DNA from 2 places in the Variovorax sp. GW531-E2 genome. Region 1 is predicted to be linked to the other one. Evidence: predicted binding sites of a transcription regulator. Region 1 holds the regulator's gene; the other holds the start of a gene.

Region 1 (3,201 bases):
TCTCAGTTCGTCCTCAAGCTGGAGGCGTGGTCCTTCATTCAGGAGCCCCCTTCGTTCCAATGGAGTTTCTTGCGCAGCGTGTCGAAATAGCTCCAGCCGCGCGGGTGCAGGAAGCGCACCCGGAAGTCGGAGCGGCGCACCACCACGCGGTCGCCGATGGCGAGCGAGGCGAGCGACTGCATGTCGAAATTGGCGCTGGCGTCGCGCCCGCTCACCAACTCGATCACGATCTCGTCGGCGTCGGGCAGCAATACGGGGCGGTTCGACAGCGTGTGCGGCGCGATCGGCACCATCACCCAGCCCGGCACCGCCGGATGCAGCAGCGGCCCGCCGGCCGACAGCGCGTAGGCCGTCGAGCCCGTGGGCGACGCGATGATCAGCCCGTCGGCGCGCTGGTTGGCCACGAAATGACGGCCCACCGACACGCGCATCTCGACCATGCCCGAGGTGGCGCCGCGGTTGACCACCACGTCGTTCATCGCGAGCGCGTCGAACACCAGGGCCTCATCGCGGATCACCTGCGCGTGCATCAGGCTGCGGTGGTCTTCTTCGTATTCGCCGGCCAGCATCGGGATCAGCGTGGCCTGGTAGTTGTCCAGCGGGATGTCGGTGATGAAGCCGAGCCGCCCGCGGTTGATGCCGATGAGCGGGATGCCGTAGCACGCGAGCTGCCGGCCGATGCCGAGCATGGTGCCGTCACCGCCGACCACGAGGCCGAGGTCGCAGCGCTGGCCGATTTCTTCGACCGACAGCGCCTGGTAGCGCGGGTGGGGCGGTGCGTCGGTGTCCTCGCAGGACGAACGCTCCACGAACACCGTGCAACCCTGCGATTCGAGGAAGGCGCCGATGCCCTCCATCACGCCGTCGCGCGCATCGGCTTGCGCCCGGGCGCCGGAAGCCTGGTATTTGCCGATCAGGGCGACGTGACGAAAGCGTGAGGTCATAGCTCACAAATTACAACACTAAAATCTTGCAATGCTGGACGACCGTGCCAAGTTGCTGTTGAAGACGCTGGTCGAGCGTTACATCGCCGATGGGCAACCCGTCGGATCACGCACGCTCTCGCGTTCGGCGGGGCTGGATCTCTCGCCCGCGACCATCCGCAACGTCATGTCCGACCTCGAGGCGCTGGGGCTCATCGCCAGCCCGCACACCTCGGCCGGACGCGTGCCGACCACGCGCGGCTACCGGCTCTTCGTCGACACCATGCTGACCGCGCAGCGCGAGCAGATGAGCACGCCGAGCCTGGCGGCCGACCAGCCGCAGAAGGTGATCGCCAACGCCGCGCACCTGCTGTCGAACCTGTCGCAGTTCGTGGGCGTCGTGATGGCGCCGCGGCGCGTCTCGGTGTTCAAGCAGATCGAATTCTTGCGGTTGTCCGAGCGGCGGCTGCTGGTGATCATCGTCTCGCCCGACGGCGACGTGCAGAACCGCGTGATCTTCCCGGAATCCGACTACTCGCAGTCGCAGCTGGTGGAAGCCTCGAACTACATCAACGCGCACTTCGCGGGCCTGACGATCGAGCAGGTGCGCGACCGCCTGCAGTCCGAGGTCGAGAAGCTGCGCGGTGAAATCGCCGCGCTGATGCAGGCCGCGGTGCAGGTCAGCTCCGAAGTGCTCACCGATGCGCAGGCCGACGACGTCGTGATTTCCGGCGAGCGCAACCTGCTGTCGGTGACCGATTTTTCCAGTGACATGGGGCAGCTGCGGCGTGCCTTCGATCTTTTTGAAGAGAAGGCGCAGCTGATGCGGCTGCTCGACGTGTCGAGCAAGGCCGAGGGCGTGCGCATCTTCATCGGCGGCGAAAGCCAGGTCGTGCCGTTCGAGGAGCTGTCCATCGTCAGCGCCAACTACGAGGTCGACGGCCAGGTGGTCGGTACGCTGGGCGTGATCGGCCCGACCCGCATGCCGTACGACCGCATGATCCAGATCGTCGATATCACGTCGCGGCTGGTGAGCAACGCGCTGAGCCACCGCAAGTAAGCGGCTGCGCGCGGCGCATAGAATCGGGCCCGCGTGGGCCGTTAGCTCAGTTGGTTAGAGCAGCGGACTCATAATCCGTTGGTCGAGTGTTCAAGCCACTCACGGCCTACCACCACACATTCCCCCTCTGTAGACACTCCGATGAAGGCCGCATTGCGCGGCCTTTTTCTTTGGTGCCAGAGGCGCGAGCGAGGCCTGCGGCCGCCGCCGATTTCACCTACGGCAAACACAGGATTCCTTCAGGTTGCAATGCAACATCGAAGGCAGAATGCACCATTTGAGTGCAAATGTAACGAGCCGGGTGATCCCTGCGCACGCCGCACTGCGATTCCCGATGGCCATGACCCCGCTTTTCAAGCTCCTGCTTCCGATGTCCCTGCTCGCGCTCGCTGCATGCGGCGCCAAGCAGGCTTCCACCACCGATGACGCGCCGCCCGAAGTCGGCGTGGTGGCGCTGCACGCCAGTGACGTGGCTGTGCACACCGAGCTCGCGGGCCGCACGGCCGCCTACCGCGTCTCCGAGGTGCGGCCCCAGGTCAACGGCATCGTGCGCAAGCGGCTGTTCGAAGAGGGCGGCATGGTCCGCGCGGGCCAAGTGCTGTACGAGATCGAGCCCGGCCCGTTCGAGGCCGCGCACGAGCAGGCGCAAGCCGCATTGGCCACGTCGCAGGCCACCATCGCCAGCCTGCGCGGCAAGGCCGATCGCTTCGGCGAACTGGTCAAGGCCAATGCCGTGAGCAGGCAGGAGCACGAAGAGGCGCAGGCCGCGCTGGTGCAGGCGCAAGCCGGCGTGAAGGCCGCGCAGGCGGCTGTGAAGGCGGCGCGCATCAACCTCGACTTCACGCGCATCACCGCGCCCATCGCGGGACGCATCGGCCGCTCCGCCGTGACCGAGGGCGCGCTCGTGGCGCCGGGCCAGGCGATGGCGCTGGCCACGATCCAGCGGCTCGATCCGATCTACGTCGACGTGGTGCAGTCGAGCCTGGAACTGACGAAGCTCAAGCGCCGTTTCATCTCGGGCGACATGGCGCCGGCCAGCACCCAGGTCCGCCTGCGCATGGAGGACGGCCTGCCTTACCCGCATGCCGGCACGCTGAAGTTCTCCGAAGTGGCTGTCGACGAGGCCACCGGCTCGGTCACGTTGCGCGCGGAGTTCCCGAACCCGCAAGGTCTGCTGCTGCCGGGCATGTACGTGCGCGCGCAGGTCGAGTCCGGCGT
Region 2 (3,201 bases), on a different contig from region 1:
CGTCGGCTTCGGGCCACACCACCGCCTGGCCGTCCCAGAAGGCCAGGTTCCAGATCGACGCCTCGCCGAGCCGGCCGTGCCGGTCGAGAAAGGCCGCGTCGCCGAAACCCTGCGCGACGGCCTGGCGCAGCAGTTGGGTCTTGGCGCCTTCGCCGACGTGCTTCACGGCCGGCAGGAAGCGCTCGTGTTCGATCGCGGCCAGGGTCAGCGGGCCGGCGGGGCCGTTGGAAGGTGGGCCGGTGCGGATCAGCACCTCGGGCACCGCGTCGACCGCGGTGAACTCGCCGGCCGGGGAGTAGACGGTGGCCGTCAGCGACAGGTCCGCCGGGCCGGCCGCGAGCGCGGCCCGCAGGTGGGCGCGCACCGTGTCGTCGGGCAGCGCCTGGCCGAACAGGGTCTGCGAGGCGAAGCGCAGCCGTGCCAGATGGAGGTCGAGGCCCCGCACCCGGCCGCCGCGGACCTGCATGGCGGTGAAATGGGCGTGGCCGGCGAAGGCCAGCGACGCCAGGGCCTCGGCGGGTGCGGGTTGGCCGCTGCGTTGCACGACGAAAGTGGAAGAGGAAGGGACGCTGGCGGACATGGTTTCGTTGCTCCTGGAGGGGATGGATCATCAAGTTCCTGAACTATCCCGCGTTGACTTTCCCAGGAGAAACGAATAGTTTTTGGAAAATCATCAAAAACTATTTGAAGATCGATGCACCCCAGACTGCTCCCCGGCACCCGCGCCCTGCGCACCTTCGAGGCCGCCGGGCGGCACCTGAACTTCACGCGGGCTGCCGAAGAAGTCGGACTGACGCCGGCGGCCGTGAGCCACCAGATCAAGGAGATCGAGGAGCAGCTCGGCGTGGTGCTGTTCACGCGCACCAGCCGCAGCATCCGCCTCACGCCGGCCGGCGCCGTGTGGTTCGAGGCCACCGCCGACGCGCTCGACACCCTGCGCCGCGCCGCCGGCCGCGCCCGGCGCATGGCGCGCGGGGCAGCGACGCTGCGGCTGTCGACCAGCGCCCGTTTCGCGACCAACTGGCTGCTGCCCCGGCTGCCGCAGTTCCGGGCTGCGAACCCAGGGTTGGAACTGGGTTTCGATATTTCCGATGCGCTGCGGGATTTCGACGCCGACGACATCGACGTGGCGATCCGCTTCGGCAACGGGCAAGACCCTGGCACGCGCGCGCAGCGGCTGTTCGACACCGTCATCGTGCCGGTCTGCAGCCCCAGGCTGCTGGCCAGCGGCCCCCCGCTGGCAACACCGCGCGACCTGTTCCAGCACACGCTGTGCTACGTCGACTGGAAGACCGACGGCATGGTCTGGCCGAACTGGCCGATGTGGATGGCCGCGGCGGGCATCGAGGGCTTCGACGACAGCCGCTGCATCGGCTTCGCCGACTCGAGCGACGTGGTGCGCGCCGTCACCGAGAGCGGCATGGTCGGACTGGCCGACCTGGACATGATCGGCGCCGACCTCGCCCAGGGCCGGCTGGTGCGGCTGTTCGACATCGGCGTGCCCATGGCGGCGGGCTACGCCTACCACCTGGTCTACCCGGAAGGCAGCGCCCAGGACCCGCGCATCCTGGCGTTCCAGGACTGGCTGCTGGGGCAGGCGTCCAGGACTTGAAAAACGCCAAACGGCATACAAATATCCAACAAATCGCGACAAAAGCTATCGCAACGATAGAAACCCAAGGGAACCCTTGGCTTAGCACTCCCTCTAACCGAGTGCTAATATGACCGCCACAAAGGAGTTTCCCCTGATGACAACGCTGTCTGGAGTCTCTGCCAACCAGCTGGCCGTCGCCAACCCCTGGTCGATGGTCCCCCCGCTGGGCAACCTGGATGCCTACATTTCGGCCGCCAACCGCCTGCCGCTGCTCACGCTCGAAGAAGAGCAGGGCTTCGCACGCAAGTTGCGCGACCAGAACGACCTCGAAGCCGCCGGTGCGCTGATCCTGTCGCACCTGCGCCTGGTCGTCTCGATTTCCCGCCAGTACCTGGGCTACGGGCTGCCGCACGGCGACCTGATCCAGGAAGGCAACGTCGGTCTCATGAAGGCCGTGAAGCGTTTCGACCCCGACCAGGGCGTGCGGCTGGTGAGCTACGCCATGCACTGGATCAAGGCCGAGATCCACGAGTACATCCTGAAGAACTGGCGCATGGTCAAGGTCGCGACGACCAAGGCCCAGCGCAAGCTGTTCTTCAATCTGCGCTCGATGAAGCAGGGTTTCAAGGCCGACTCGGCCGCGGCCGACAACGGCACGCACCGCGAGACGCTGAGCCCCGACGAGGTCTCGCAGATGGCCACGCGCCTGAACGTGAAGCCCGAGGAAGTGCTCGAGATGGAAACCCGCCTGTCGGGCGGCGACGTGCTGCTCGATCCGGGTCCGTCCGATGACGGCGACGAAGGCTTCGGCCCCATCGCCTACCTGGCCGACGCCACGCAGGAACCGACCGCTTTGCTCGAATCGCAGCAGCGCGACCGCCTGTCGAGCGACGGCATCGCCACCGCCCTGGAGGCGCTGGACGACCGCAGCCGCCGCATCGTCGAAGAGCGCTGGCTCAAGGTGAACGACGACGGCTCGGGCGGCATGACGCTGCACGACCTGGCCGCGGTGTACGGCGTGAGCGCCGAGCGCATCCGCCAGATCGAAGTGGCGGCGATGAAGAAGATGAAGAAGGCGCTGGCCGAGTACGCGTAAGCGTCGCAACCGCCCTCCTCCACGAAAAAGCCCGGCAGTGCCGGGCTTTTTTTCGTTCGGGGACGCTTCAGGGCGTCGACTTGGTCAGCGTGCGCAGCGCCCGCTTCGCGATGTAGCGGGTCTCGGCAACCGGCGACTCGGCCACCCAGCGCGTGCACAGCGTCTCGACCCACTCGGGCTGCGTCTTGCTCGCGTCGTTGAGCCAGTTGGCGACCGAGTTCTGCACGTAGCGATGCGCGTCGGCGCGCAGCGGCTCCAGCAGCGGCAGCGCCAGCCAGGGCTCGGCCTTCAGCGTCTCGATCTGCGCGCACCACACGCCGCGCGGGCGCGTGAGCTCGCTGGCGAAGCGGCGCACGTTCGGATCGGCATCGGCCACCCAGGGCTGCAGCAGCGCCAGCGCCTCGTCGAGCGAATCGATGACGCTGTCGCGCACCGCCATCCAGGCGAACTCGCGCACGCCGAAATGCGGGTCGGCGGCAAAGCGGCGCACGGCGTCGAGCTGGGCCGCCAG

Evidence for each region. The regulator HrcA, encoded in region 1, represses chaperone genes, less so after heat shock. The targets are predictions, from matches to a motif close to TTAGCACTCNNNNNNNNNGAGTGCTAA.
Region 2: rpoH (RNA polymerase sigma factor RpoH) is a predicted target of HrcA. The motif match lies at 1,694-1,720, and genes of this name have one in related genera.

What each region holds. Positions count from the first base shown of each region.
Region 1 is NZ_JBWKXQ010000054.1:25,620-28,820, forward strand. It holds gene recN (DNA repair protein RecN) at 1-1, opposite strand, end outside; gene AC07XP_RS24740 (NAD kinase) at 39-944, opposite strand; gene hrcA (heat-inducible transcriptional repressor HrcA) at 976-1,983, shown strand; tRNA gene AC07XP_RS24750 (tRNA-Ile) at 2,019-2,095, shown strand; gene AC07XP_RS24755 (efflux RND transporter periplasmic adaptor subunit) at 2,354-3,201, shown strand, end outside.
Region 2 is NZ_JBWKXQ010000082.1:3,701-6,901, forward strand. It holds gene AC07XP_RS29710 (aminotransferase class IV family protein) at 1-580, opposite strand, end outside; gene AC07XP_RS29715 (LysR substrate-binding domain-containing protein) at 695-1,612, shown strand; gene rpoH (RNA polymerase sigma factor RpoH) at 1,749-2,690, shown strand; gene AC07XP_RS29725 (DNA alkylation repair protein) at 2,758-3,201, opposite strand, start outside.